Regions from separate parts of the Kitasatospora sp. NPDC088160 genome, predicted to be linked through region 3. Evidence: riboswitches for the same ligand, from Rfam matches in the RefSeq annotation. Region 3 holds a riboswitch; each other region holds the start of a gene.

Region 1 (3,400 bases), on a different contig from region 3:
GGCCAGCGGTTACCGTTCGAGCTATGAACGACGAAGACCTGCGGCTCGCCCCGCGCACCAGGGCCTCCGACCTGCTCGCCTGGGCGGCGGAAGAGGACCGCGCCCCGGTGGCCGAAGCGCCGCTGCGCGCGGTGCTGGCCCTGCTGGAGCTGGGCGAGGGCAGGATGCACGACGGCTGGCCCGAACTGACCTCGAACGCGGTGGAGCACCTGCTGTACGAGCGGCTCTACCTGTACGTCCAACCCGAACCGGAGGCGGACCCGCTGGCGTACGGCGCCGCCGTCCGGCTGCTGACCGACCACCAGCGGGCCGCCAAGCGGCTCAACGCCAAGCGCCAGGAGCGGCTGCACGCCGAGGCCGAGTGGCAGGGCGAGGTCGCGGCCGGGCTGCTGCGCCGCGCCGACCTGGTGACCTGGCCCCGGCTGTACGCGCTGCTGCTGCACGCGTACGGGGCGGACGTCGCGGATCCGGAGGCGGTGCGGGAGTGGCTGACCGGCTTCCGGGAGCTGGCGCAGGAGGAGCGGCTGGCCGTGTTCGCCGCACTGGCGCAGACCGGCTGGCTGGACGAGGTGGACGAGCAGGGCTGGAGCCCGACCCGGGTGATCTCGGTCGGCATGGCCACCGACGGCGCGCGCCGGCTGCTGGAGCAGGGCCTGATGCGGCGCAGCTACCGCAACCTGGCCGAGCTGACCGCGCTGGGCCGGCCGATGCCGGACGAACTGGCCGGGGACTTCGGGGCGTTCGAGGAGGCGGCGGTGGAGGCCGCGCTCGACCTGTACGGGGAGTGGACGGTGCCCGGGCTGCCGCGACTGCTGGTGGAGGAGTTCCCGGACCTCGCGCCGGAGCCGGGGCAGGAGGAGATCGACGCGTACCTGGCCGGGCTGGCAGACCCGGCGCAGGAGTGACGCGGCGAAGCCCCGGCCGCGGTGCCTTCTGGTTCCGGCGGCCGGGGCTTCGCGGGTGCGTCAGGGGTTGACGCCGCGCTGCTGGAACCAGGTCTCCGGGTCGACGGGGGCGCCGCCACCGGGGCGGACCTCCACGTGCAGGTGCGCGCCGGTGACGTTGCCGGTGGCGCCGACCTTGCCGATCTGCTGGCCGGAGCCGACCTTGCCGGAGCCCTTGATGATCGAGGAGAGGTGGCAGTACCAGATCTCGGTGCCGTCGGGCAGGGTCTCGACGATCCGGTAGCCGTACGAGCCGGACCAGCCGGCCGAGGTGATGGTGCCCTGGCCGACCGCGTAGACGGGGGTCCCGGTGTCCGCGGCGAAGTCCAGGCCGGTGTGCAGGTGGGCCCAGTAGCGGGCGCTCTGGCCGTAGTGGGCGGTGAGGTGGTAGTCGCGCACCGGCAGGGTGAGGGCGGCGGCCTTGGCCCGCTCGGCCTCCTCGGCGGCCCGCTTGGCCTCGGCCTCCTTCGCGGCGGCCTTGGCCTCCGCCTCCTTCGCGGCCTGGACGCGGGCGTCCTCCTCGGCGGCGGTGCGCTGGCTGTCGGCCTGCAGCTGGATGCGGGCGGCGAGCGCGAGGCCGGGGTCGGCGGAGAGGGCGACCGGGGTCTCGTCCGGGGTCTCGATGGCGGGGGCGGCGGCCGGGGTGGCGGAGGCGAAGCCGGTGGCGCCCAGGGTGGCGGCGACGGCGGTGACGCCGAGCAGCGGGGAGGCCCCACGGACCTGACGCGGCATCCGGTGCCGGTTGGTCTCGGCCTCCGGGCCCGCGTACTCGGGGCCGTCCGGGCCGGGGTGGTCGAGGAGCCGGGTACCTGCTGCGAGGCCGGCCGGGTGTGCCGGAGTGTGCGTCGACGCCACGGAGGCGCGCTCCTTTCCTTCCTTCGCGCCTACCGGGTTAGCTGACGGGTTCGGAGCAGGAAGGTCTCCTACGGCCGGGCCGGAGCCCCGCCGATTCACCCCAAGGAACGTGGTTCCCCGGCTCCCTGACCTGCCCGGAGGCCGGTCGGCGGGATTAGGCGACGGCGCACGGTGCCGTCTGGGTACGGCGTTGACGACCGCGCTGCGTTATCAAACGTTAATCCTAGGAGGCCCTGATTCCAAGCCGTTCGCCCGGGACGACCGGAGACGGGCGGGGCACTCCGGGGCACGACGGGCGTTTTGTTCCCCTTGGACGCCCCTGCACCCCCTTGAGCACCGTTGACGCCACCTCACGTGATCGGACGTCAACGAACGGCCCTTCATCCGCGCACCCCCCGCCAGCCTCCCCCGCTCCGCAGGGCGCGAGGGCTTGACGGCTAAGGCTATTAGCCTTAGCTTTATGGCTATCGGCGGCAGCGCCGAAGCCCCGCACCGGCAACCCTCCGGAGGCCCACCATGAACGCCACCAGCGCCCCCACCACCCAGTACCTCGACGTCACCGGCGGCCGCCTCGCCTACGACGACACCCGACAGGGCGACGGCGCCCCCGTCGTGCTGCTCCCCGGAATGCTCGACACCCGCGCCGCCTACCGGCACCTCCGCCCGCTGCTGGCCGCCGCCGGCCGCCGGGTCATCACCATGGACCTGCGCGGCTTCGGGGAATCCTCGATCATCTGGGACGACTACTCCCCCGCCGCCATCGCCACCGACGTCCTCGCCCTGCTCGACCACCTCGGCATCGACCGCGCCGTCCTGGTCGGCAACTCCTACACCGGCGCGACGGTCGTCAAGGCCGCCGGCGACGCCCCCGAGCGGGTCGCCGGCATCGCCCTGATCGACGCCTTCATCGAGAACCCCCCGCCCGGCGCCCTCATGCGCGGCGCCCTCCGCGTCATGGGCTTCCTGACCGTCCACTCGCCCGCCTTCTGGGGCCTCTACCACCGCAAGCTGGCCTACCCGGGCGCCAAGCCCGCCGACTTCGACCCGTACGTGGCCGGACTCGTCGCCGCCATGCGCACCCCCGGCCGCAAGACCGCCACCCGCGGACACGTCAGCGGGGACTCCGCGCCCGTCGGCTGGACCGCGGCCGTGCGCTGCCCCTCGCTCGTCATCATGGGCAGCAAGGACCCCGACTTCCCCGAGCCGGAAGCCGTCGCCGACCGGCAGGCCATCGCGCTCAACGCGCGGAAGGTCATGATCGACGGATCCGGGCACTACCCGATGGCCGACAACCCGCAGGCCACCGCCGACGCCCTGCTGCCCTTCCTCGCCGAACTCGCCTGAGCCCCGCCCGCCCACGTCAGCCCCGCCACGCCACGTACGCCTTCCACCGACGGAGAGCCCACACCATGCCCCGAGTAGGACTCACCCCCGAGCAGGTCGTCGACCACGCCATCGCCCTCATCGACGAGCAGGGCGCCGACGCCCTCACCCTGGCCGCCGTCGCCGCCCGGGCCGGGGTCGCCACCCCGTCGCTGTACAAGCACGTCAGCGGCGGCCTCGCCGAACTGCGGCGGCTCATCGCCGTCCGGGTCACCGAG
Region 2 (3,400 bases), on a different contig from region 3:
CGCGTCCGCCGGAGGCGGTGCGGCCCCGACCCACCGGATACGGTCGACGCATGCCAGTGCAGCCCGATCCCGCCGCCCCGCAGCTCTTCACCTGGGAGTTCGCCACCGATCCGTACCCCGCCTACGCCTGGTTGCGCGAGCACGCCCCGGTGCACCGCACGACGCTGCCGAGCGGGGTGGAGGCCTGGCTGGTGACCCGCTACGCGGACGCTCGGCAGGCGCTGGCGGACGGCCGGCTGTCGAAGAACCCGGCGCACCACAGCGAGCAGGCGCACCGCACCGGGCGGGTGGGAATTCCGGGGGAACGCCAGGCGGACTTGATGACGCATCTGCTGAACATCGACCCGCCGGACCACACCCGGCTGCGCCGGCTGGTGTCGAAGGCGTTCACGCCGCGCCGGGTGGCGGAGTTCGAGCCGCGGGTGCAGCAGCTCACGGACCGGCTGATCGACGGCTTCGCGCAGCGCGGTTCGGCGGACCTGATCCACGAGTTCGCGTTCCCGCTCCCCATCTACGCGATCTGCGACCTGCTGGGCGTGCCGGCCGAGGACCAGGACGACTTCCGGGACTGGGCCGGGATGATGATCCGGCACGGCGGCGGCCAACGCGGCGGCGTGGGGCGGGCGGTGAAGCGGATGCGGGCGTACCTGCTGGAGCTGATCCACCGCAAGCGGGCGGATCCGGGTGATGACTTGATCTCGGGCCTGATCCGGGCGAGCGACCACGGCGAGCACCTGAACGAGAACGAGGCCGCCGCGATGGCGTTCATCCTCCTGTTCGCGGGGTTCGAGACGACCGTCAACCTGATCGGCAACGGCACGTACGCGCTGCTGCGCAACCCGGAGCAGCGCAGGCTGCTGCAGGAGTCGGTGGTGCGCGGCGAGACGGCGCTGCTGGAGACCGGGATCGAGGAACTCCTGCGCTACGACGGGCCGGTGGAGATGGCGACGTGGCGTTTCGCGACGCGGCCGCTGTCGATCGGCGGGGTGGACATCCCGGTGGGCGATCCGGTGCTGGTGGTGCTGGCCGCGGCGGATCGCGATCCGGCCAGGTTCGCGGACGAGAACACCCTGGACCTGGCCCGCACGGACAATCCGCACCTGGGTTTCGGCCACGGGATCCACTACTGCATCGGCGCCCCGCTGGCCCGCCTGGAGGGGCGGAGCGCACTGGCCACGCTGCTTTCCCGGCTGCCGGACCTGCGGCTCGCGGAAAACCCGGAGAACCTGCGCTGGAGGGGCGGCCTGATCATGCGTGGCCTGCGGGAACTCCCGGTCGAATTCACTCCGGAGACCTGCTCTCCGCACGCGCCGCCGGGCACGCCGACCGACGCCCCGACACGCTGACGGCATGTCTCCGGCGGCCCGTGGAGCCAGGCCTGAACCCGCATTAATCCGGACATACCGCCGCCGTTGGTAGGCGATTGACCACGCGCCGTAATTTGTGTGTGATATCGGTGATATGAGCTTGTTATTGGTCTGATGATCTGTCTACTCTCCCTGGAGTTCGCAGCTGCGGACCTCGTGCGCGGAACGCCGAATCCTGCCCGCCGCGTCACGGGAAACCGACCAGACCCTGGGCAGGGGCGGGGGAACCAGGTTTGTTGCCGTTCCCCGACGGCTTGGGGTGAAGCCGCCCGAGCGGAATCGTTTCCGCTTTCGGCGGCCGGGCCACCTCCCGGTCCGAACCCGACAGCTCACCTCGCAGGCGTGCGGAGAGGGACCTCTTCATGCTGTTCGTTGGAACCGGCCGCCACCGCCGTCGCACCCAGACCGAGAAGGCCATCGCCGTCGCCGGTGTGGCCGGCGTCGGACTCGCGATGCCGCTCCTCACCGCCACCGGCGCCTCCGCCGCCCCGGCCTCCACCTGGGACGCCGTCGCCCAGTGCGAGAGCGGCGGCAACTGGAGCATCAACACCGGCAACGGCTTCTCCGGCGGCCTGCAGTTCACGCCCAGCACCTGGAAGGCGTACGGCGGCACCTCCTACGCCCCGCAGGCCAACCAGGCCAGCAAGGCGCAGCAGATCTCGGTCGCCGAGAAGGTGCTGGCCTCGCAGGGCCCGGGCGCCTGGCCGGTCTGCTCCCAGAAGGCCGGCCTGAGCAAGGGCGGCGCCCCGGCCTCCGTGGACACCTCCACGGACGCCAAGCCCGCCAAGCAGTCCGCCGCCAAGCCGACCCAGCAGGCGCAGGCCCCGAAGCCCGCCCAGCAGCCGGTCAAGCAGGCCGCCCCGAAGCCGGCCGCCCAGCAGCCCGTCCAGCAGGCCCCGCAGCAGACGCAGCCGCAGACCCAGGGCTTCTCCGGCAAGGCCGGCTGGGACGCCGACGCGAAGGTGTACTGGTACCAGAACAACGGCGCCTGGTACTGGACCAGCCACCAGAGCGTCTACCAGCAGTACGCGGGCCAGCCCGCCGCCCAGCCGCAGTACGCGCCCCGCGCCGCGCAGCCCGCGCAGTCCGCCCCGGCCGCGCAGCCCGCCGCCGCGCAGGGCGGTCACGACTACACCGTCCGGGCCGGCGACACGCTGTCGACGATCGCCGCCGCCCAGGGCGTGTCCGGCGGCTGGCAGTCGGTGTACGACGGCAACCGCGGCACCGTCGGCGGCAACCCCAACCTGATCATGCCCGGCCAGGTGCTGCACCTCGGCTGAGCGGCCCGGGCCCTGAACGGCCCGCGCCCTGCGGGCGAAGGGGGACGGGACCTGTCCCCCTTCGCCCGCATTCCCCCGTATTCGCCCGCTTCGATCGGGCAAGCAGGTGAACTACCGGTGGGTAGCCGGGCCACACGCTGAGACGGGACCGAGGCCAGCGCGGCCCCGGGGGCCGGGGCGGTTAGGCTCTGGTCGTAACGACTCCGCAATCGTCCCGCCGGCAGCACCCAACGTCAGCCGGACCCTGCTTCCGCAAGGAGATGCCTCGTGCCGTCCATCGATGTCGTCGTAGCCCGTGAGATCCTCGACTCGCGTGGCAACCCCACGGTCGAGGTCGAGGTCGGCCTCGACGACGGCAGCACCGGCCGTGCCGCTGTCCCGTCGGGTGCCTCCACCGGCGCCTTCGAGGCGCTCGAGCTGCGCGACGGTGACAAGAACCGCTACTTCGGCAAGGGCGTGGAGAAGGCCGTCCTGGCCGTCATCGAGCAGATCGGCCCGGAGCTGGTCGGCTACGACGCCACCGAGCAGCGCCTGATCGACCAGGCCATGCTCGACCTGGACGCCACCCCGGACAAGTCCTCGCTCGGCGCCAACGCGATCCTGGGCGTCTCGCTGGCCGTGGCGCACGCCGCCTCCGAGGCCAGCGACCTGCCGCTGTTCCGCTACCTGGGCGGCCCGAACGCGCACGTGCTGCCCGTTCCGATGATGAACATCCTCAACGGCGGTTCGCACGCGGACTCCAACGTCGACATC
Region 3 (3,400 bases):
TGCACGAGCTGCTGACCGCCGCCCAGCACGGGCTGCCCGCCCACCGGCTCTGAACCGGCCCGCCAGACCGTCGGCCTGACTCGTCGCCACTTCGCCTCGGGGGCAGCCGGCAAGGCCCGGAAACGACAGCGGCCGGCCCGGCTCGCGAGAGAAGTCTCGCGAGCCGGGCCGGCCTGGGCGTGTCCCGCGCCCATGTCCACTGCTGCGGCGATCACCCGGTCGAGCGGTCACCCGACATGACCATCCCGGGCGGTCGATTCGCCCCGTAGCAGCGGTGGTTCCTCATCCGGCAGATCCGGCACATCCGGTACGGGTCAGAGCGCGACGCCGTGGGCCCGCAGGTAGGCGACCGGGTTGATGTCCGAGCCGTACTCCGAGCCGTTGCGGATCTCGAAGTGCAGGTGCGGGCCGGTCACGTTGCCGGTCGCGCCGGAGAGGCCGATCTGCTGTCCGGCCTTGACGGCCTGACCGATCTTCACACCGATCGAGGAGAGGTGCGCGTACTCGGCGTAGTGGCCGTCGGCGAGCTTGATCTCGACCTCGTTGCCGTAGGCGCCGCCGTTGCCGGCCTTCACCACGACACCGTTGCCGACGGCGCGCAGCGGGGTGCCGGTGGAGGCGACAAAGTCCTGGCCGGTGTGGTGGCCGGAGGCCCACATCGAGCCTGCCACGCCGTACGCGGTGCCCAGCTTCGGGCCGGCCAGCGGGGCGACGAAGGCCGAAGCGGCGGCGACCGGCACGGCGGTGACCACGGCGGACGGCGCGGCGGTCTGCAGCTGGGCCTGGAGCTGGGCGGACGGCTTGGCCGCCTCGGTCCGGACCTCCGGCTGGGCCTGCGGCTTGGCGGTGGTGGCCGGCGCGGCGTCCTGGGCGGACGGCTGGGCGGGCTTCGCCGGGGCAGCGGGCTTGGCCGGGGCGGCCTGGCCGGCGATCACGAGCCGCTGACCGGGGAAGATCAGGTCCGGGTTGCCGCCGACGACCTCACGGTTGTGGTCGTACAGCGCCTGCCAGCCGCCGTCGACGTGCTGGGCGTCGGCGATCCGGGACAGGGTGTCGCCGCTGACGACGCGGTAGCTCTCCTGCGACGAGGCCTGGGCCTGGTCGGCGGGAGCGGCGGCCGGGGCGGCGGTGACCGCGGCGGCCGGCGCGGGGTGGGCCTGGGCGCTCATCGCGGTGACGAGCGGCAGGGCGAAGGAGACACCGGTGACGGCGGTGGCGATCCCGATGCGGGCGGCGCGGGGCAGGGCGATACGACGAGCCTGTGCAGGCATGGAATTTTCCTCTCCGACGCCTGCGAGGTGAGCTGTCGGGTTCGGGCTGGAGTTGCCCGGCCGCACATGCGGCTTCACCCCTAGCCGGCCCTGGATCCGGGTACGCGAAAGCGTGCCGTTTCCGGTCCGGCGACTTACCTGTGGGTCCCCCGCTCCTGCCGTACAGAGTTCGGTGCGAGCCACCGGGCAGCGGCAGGATTCGGCGTTCCACCCGGTGGATCCGTCCGGACTGGCCGGGCGGTCGCTGAACTAAAACCCATCCGTTCGGGTGAAGCAATGTCGATCACTTGAACCGGCAACAACCCCCCGAGCTGCGGTGACCCTCCGAATGATCGGCTGCACCGTACGTGCACAATCCATTCACCCGGCGCCACTGATCCACGACGCTGCGCCGATTCCGCCACCGCTGCGCACCCGCCCGCTCACGCACCGCGCACCCACCGACACACCCCCCGGTGACCCTTGTCACGTACGCCCCACGGGCGCAGGATCGGCCCGTGGCCACCTCCGAAGCAGGAACACTGCGCCTGGGCACCTCGCGGGGACGCTGGGTCCTCCTCGCGACGGTGCTCGGCTCCAGCATGGCGATGCTCGACGGCACCGTGGTGAACGTCGCGCTGCCCCGCATCGGCACCGATCTCGGCGCCTCCCTCGCGTCCCTGCAGTGGACGCTCAACGCCTACCTGCTCACCCTGGCCGGACTGATCCTGCTCGGCGGCGCGCTCGGCGACCGGTACGGCCGGCGCCGGGTCTTCCTGATCGGCGTGCTCTGGTTCGCCGCCGCCTCCGCGGCCTGCGCCGCCGCCCCCACCATCCACGTGCTGATCGCCGCCCGCGCCGTCCAGGGCATCGGCGGGGCGCTGCTCACCCCCGGTTCGCTCGCCATGCTGCAAGCCGTCTTCCACCCGGACGACCGCTCGGCGGCGGTCGGCCTGTGGTCGGGCCTCGGCGGGGTGTCGGCCGCGGTCGGCCCCTTCCTCGGCGGCTGGCTGGTGGACGGCCCCGGCTGGCGGTGGATCTTCCTGCTGAACCTTCCGCTCGCGGCCGCCGTGGTCGCGGTCACCTCCCGGTTCGTCCCCGAGAGCCGGAACGAGAGCGCCGTCGGCCGCTTCGACGTCCCCGGCGCGCTGCTCGCCGCGCTCGCCCTCGGCGCGATCACCTACGCGCTGACCGCCGCCGGGGAGGGCCTGTCCCCCGCGGTCTGGCTCACCGGCGCGATCGGCCTGCTGCTCGGCGCTGCCTTCATCGCGGTCGAGCGCCGCGCCGCCGAGCCGATGCTGCCGCTCGGCCTCTTCTCCTCCCGGCTGTTCACCGCCGTCAACCTGGTCACCCTCTGCGTCTACGCGGCGTTCAGCGGGGTGTTCTTCCTGCTGGTGGTGCAGTTGCAGATCGTCTCCGGCTTCTCCCCGCTGGTCTCCGGCCTCGCCCTGGTCCCGATCACCGTGCTGATGCTGACCCTGTCGGCGCGCGCCGGGCGGCTGGGCAAGCGGATCGGCCCCCGGATCCCGCTCACCGTCGGTCCGCTGCTGTGCGCCGCCGGGGTGCTGCTGATGCTGCGCACCGGCCCCGGCTCCTCCTACTGGGCGGACGTGCTGCCCGCCGTCACGGTGCTGGGCTGCGGGATGACCCTGTTGGTCGCGCCGCTGACGGCGACGGTGCTGGCCGCCGTCGAGGTCCGGCACGCGGGCATCGCCAGCGGCGTCAACAACGCCGCCGCCCGCGCGGCCGGGCTGCTCGCGGTCGCCGCGCTGCCCTCGCTCGCCGGGCTGAGCGGCGACGCCTACCGGGTGCCGTCCGCGGTGGACTCGGCCTTCCGCACCGCGATGCTGATCTGCGCCGGGCTGCTGGTCACCGGCGGTCTGACGGCCTTCGCCACCGTCCGCGGCAACGTGCTCGCGCCGGTGGACCGCCCGGTGGCCGAGCCGGACTGCGAGTGGGCCTGCGGCACCACCCCGCCGCTCGACCCGGGCCACGTCCACACGGACGAGGGCCCCGCCACCGGATCGGCAGCAGGGCCCTCAGCCAGCTGACGAATCGTCAGAGGATGTCACCGGGCGCGTACTTGGCGGCCTCCGGGTAGGCGGCGGCGACGGCCTCCACCTGGCGGACCACCTCGGCGACCTGGGCAC
Region 4 (3,400 bases), on a different contig from region 3:
CCAGGACGGCGCCCGCCGGACGTACTTCGGCGGCACCGGCCAGCCCTCCTCCAGCCGCTTCCTGCTGTACTCGGCGACCGGCTGGGACACCGGTAGCCGTCCGACCCCCGTGCTGCTGGTCCACGGCGCCAACGACAACGCCGACCGCGCCTGGGCGAACCCGGGGGAGAGCGGCACCTGCGGTGCCTCCGCCTGCCCGTCCACCGGCCTCGCCCAGTACCTCGCCGGCACCGGCCACCGGGTGTTCGCCATCGGCTTCGCCCACAAACAGGGCGACAACCTGCTCCAGGCGCAGGCCGTCGGCGACGCCGTCGCGCTGATCCGGGCCCGCCTCGGCGTCCCCCAGGTGGACGTGGTGGCCTGGAGCAAGGGCGAGGTCGCCGCCCGGGCGTACGTGTCCTCGGTGCGCCCGTCCTGGGGGCGGGCCTACGCGGGCGACGTGCGCCGCCTGATCACCCTCGGGGGCCCGAACGGCGGGCTCGACTACGTGTACGCGCACGGCTGGTCGTTCGACCTCGCGAGCTGGCCGGCCTGCGGCGGCACCGCCAACGCGCCGTCCCCGCACCTCTACATGACCTGCTACGGCACCTACACGGCGCAGCCCTGCCTCGGCGTGCTGCCCACCGGCGGCTACGACTGCTACCCGGGCCAGCGCCAGCTGCTCGCCCGCTGGGACGGCCGGTACGGGGTGGACGGCACCGCCCAGGACTGGTGGACCACCTACTACGGCGGCCAGGGCTTCTACACCTCCGGCCAGGGCATCCAGGCGGCGATCGACGCCGGTTCGCTGATCGCGCCGCTGCAACAGGCGGGCGTCCCCGCGTCGGTGCGCACCTATCTGCTCGCGGGCGGGTCCGCCGACATCCCGGGCGTGCTCAACGAGAACCGGGGGCCCAGCGACGGCATCGTGTTCACCGCGAGCGCCCTGGACACCACCGGCATCGCGACGATCGGCGGCACCCGGCTGCTCACCGGCCTCAACCACCTGGAACTCGCCTGGGCACCGGAGGCCGAGAGCCAGGTCGACAACTGGCTCGCTTGACCCGTGGACCGCCGATTCGCCGATTCGCCGATTCGTCGTTCGGCAGCTCGACGGCTCCGCTGATCCGTCCCAACTGATCCACCACGCAGCGTCGTTGATCGACACCACTGTGACCTGTGCGACAACCGGCCCGAGCAGGTTGTCCGTTCACGGACGGCCTGCCTAGCCTGCAACCGTCGTCCGCCCTCGCGGACCCCCGCCGCCGGGACGCCGAGTCCTGTCCACCCGCCGGCCGGCAACCGAGCACCACAGCGGACGGGAGCGGGGGAACCAAGGTCAGCGCCCGGCCCGTACGCTCCCGCGTGCGGGCCGTGGCTAGGGGTGAAGCCGCTTCCACCGGCGGCCGGGCTGCCTCAGCCCGAATCCGACAGCTCACCTCGCAGGCGTCGCAGAGGACACTGCCATGCACCAGCCTGCCCGGCGCCGCGCGCCGCGCCACGCCCGCCCCTCCCACCGGGGCCGCAACGCCGCCCTCGCCGTCACCGGAGCGCTCGCCGTCACCGGCGCCGGACTGCTCGGCCTGCCGGCCGTCTCCGGCGCCCAGGCCGCCACCGCCCCGACCGTCACCCAGGACCGGCTCGCCCCGGCGACCATGGTCGCCAACCAGGCCGCCACCGCCTCGCTGACCCTCCACTCCTCGGCCTGCTTCACCGCGAAGACCGTCGGCGTGGGCGTCCGGAACGCGGCCGGTGCGAACCTCGACTTCCCGGGCAACGCCTCCAATGTGCAGATCTGCCCGAGCGGCCTGTCCTTCACCAGCGGCGCACGCGCCCTGCCGGCCGGGACGTACACCCAGTTCGGCTTCTGGCAGGACCTCGGCGGGGCCTGGCACAACCTGGCCTCGCAGCAGCTGGTGGTCTCCAGCACCCCGGCGCCGACTCCGCCCCCGACCCCGACGCCCACCACGAAGCCGACTCCCGCCCCGACCCCGACTCCCGCCCCGACCCCGACGGCGACCCCCACCGCGAAGCCGACCCCGACGAGCAGCCCGAGCCCGAGCAGCCCGAGCGCCACCGCCAGCCCGTCGGCCGGCACCCCCGCATCCCCGGTCGCCGGCAAGTCGCTGACCTGGTCCGACGAGTTCAACGGCCCGATCAGCTGGGGCTCGCGCTGGGTCGGCGACAAGAGCACCGCGTACAAGTACGGCAACCACAACCCGGACGACAACAAGCTCGACCTGCTGAACAAGAACAACGTCAGCGTCGCGAACGGGGTCGCCACCTTCACCGCCGCGCCCGGCACCACCACGCTGGAGAACGGCAAGCAGGCCTGGAACACCGGCTTCCTGACCACCGAGGGCTCCAGCGAGGGCTTCCAGGTCAGGACCGGCGACTACGCCGAGACCCGGGTCAAGCTGCCGTCCGGCTCCGGCGCCTGGCCGGCCTTCTGGACCTGGAAGAACGGCAACGGGGAGGTCGACTCCTTCGAGTACCACCCCGACAACCCGAACCTGCTGGAGCTGACCAACCACGTCAACCCCGGCAACCCCAAGTACTACACCGACGCCGGCGCCGTCGCGAAGGACCAGTGGGTGACCATCGGCACCTATTACGGCGCCACCTCGGTGGACTGGTACGTCAACGGCGCCAAGGTGTTCTCGGACGGCAAGGGCGTCGGCGCCAACTGGTCGGCGTACCTGATCCTCAACCTGTCGGTCGGCGCGGGGAAGTACCACCCGGCGCCGCAGGGCACCGCCCCGATCACCTTCGCCGCCGACTACGTCCGCGTGTACCGGTAGGGCCTTCGGGGCTTCCGGGTCAGGAACCGGGAGCCGTCTCGACCACCGTGATGTCGAACGGCTGCCGGTTGTTCCCCTCGTCCGGGTCGTCCACGCCGCGCACCGCGACCGAGCCGCCGGTGAGCTTGCCGATCCGCAGGTCCGGGGAGAGGTGCACCGGTACCAGCGCGGTCGCGCTGCGCAGCGGGGGCAGTCCGGCCGGGAAGACACAGCGCACCTGTCGGCCGTTGAGCCGTACCTCGCAGTCCTCGGGGAAGTACGGGCCCACTGGGGAGACCCCGGGAGGCAGCGTCACCAGCACGGTGAACGGTGCGGCGGTGGTGTCCGGGCCGCGGTTGGCGATGAAGGCGTGGACGGTGGTGGTGCCGCCGGGCGGGGCGGCGTCCGGGTCGAGCCGGACCACCTCCAGATCGGAGCGGGACGCCGTGGGGGCTGCCGTGTCCACCGCCGGCCGGGGCTCGGGCCGCCGCAGCGCCCAGGACGGGCCGGCGGTCAGCGTCGCCACCGAACAGCCGGCCGCCATCGCGGCGACGAGCGAGGCCGCGCGGAATCCGCAGAGCCTGCTGGCCTGCCCGGACCCGCCCCGCCTGGACCCGCCCCGCCTGGACCCGCCCCGCCTG

Evidence for each region. A riboswitch is a leader RNA that binds a small molecule or an ion and turns the genes downstream of it on or off. The one in region 3 is predicted to bind cyclic di-AMP.
Region 1: linked by a shared signal. The riboswitch ahead of ACIOGZ_RS08830 (M23 family metallopeptidase) and the one ahead of ACIOGZ_RS12435 (LysM peptidoglycan-binding domain-containing M23 family metallopeptidase) in region 3 are both predicted to bind cyclic di-AMP.
Region 2: linked by a shared signal. The riboswitch ahead of ACIOGZ_RS32615 (transglycosylase family protein) and the one ahead of ACIOGZ_RS12435 (LysM peptidoglycan-binding domain-containing M23 family metallopeptidase) in region 3 are both predicted to bind cyclic di-AMP.
Region 4: linked by a shared signal. The riboswitch ahead of ACIOGZ_RS01530 (glycoside hydrolase family 16 protein) and the one ahead of ACIOGZ_RS12435 (LysM peptidoglycan-binding domain-containing M23 family metallopeptidase) in region 3 are both predicted to bind cyclic di-AMP.

The regions. Positions count from the first base shown of each region.
Region 1 covers NZ_JBIUSS010000005.1:21,650-25,049, forward strand. The annotation lists gene ACIOGZ_RS08825 (hypothetical protein) at 24-905, shown strand; gene ACIOGZ_RS08830 (M23 family metallopeptidase) at 966-1,799, opposite strand; cyclic di-AMP (ydaO/yuaA leader) riboswitch at 1,812-1,970, opposite strand; gene ACIOGZ_RS08835 (alpha/beta fold hydrolase) at 2,316-3,143, shown strand; gene ACIOGZ_RS08840 (TetR-like C-terminal domain-containing protein) at 3,209-3,400, shown strand, end outside.
Region 2 covers NZ_JBIUSS010000025.1:7,834-11,233, reverse strand. The annotation lists gene ACIOGZ_RS32620 (cytochrome P450) at 51-1,346, shown strand; cyclic di-AMP (ydaO/yuaA leader) riboswitch at 1,557-1,724, shown strand; gene ACIOGZ_RS32615 (transglycosylase family protein) at 1,730-2,647, shown strand; gene eno (phosphopyruvate hydratase) at 2,915-3,400, shown strand, end outside.
Region 3 covers NZ_JBIUSS010000007.1:35,713-39,112, reverse strand. The annotation lists gene ACIOGZ_RS12440 (DUF2470 domain-containing protein) at 1-53, shown strand, start outside; gene ACIOGZ_RS12435 (LysM peptidoglycan-binding domain-containing M23 family metallopeptidase) at 315-1,271, opposite strand; cyclic di-AMP (ydaO/yuaA leader) riboswitch at 1,274-1,456, opposite strand; gene ACIOGZ_RS12430 (MFS transporter) at 1,769-3,301, shown strand; gene purB (adenylosuccinate lyase) at 3,309-3,400, opposite strand, start outside.
Region 4 covers NZ_JBIUSS010000001.1:361,843-365,242, forward strand. The annotation lists gene ACIOGZ_RS01525 (lipase) at 1-1,042, shown strand, start outside; cyclic di-AMP (ydaO/yuaA leader) riboswitch at 1,277-1,443, shown strand; gene ACIOGZ_RS01530 (glycoside hydrolase family 16 protein) at 1,446-2,780, shown strand; gene ACIOGZ_RS01535 (hypothetical protein) at 2,800-3,285, opposite strand.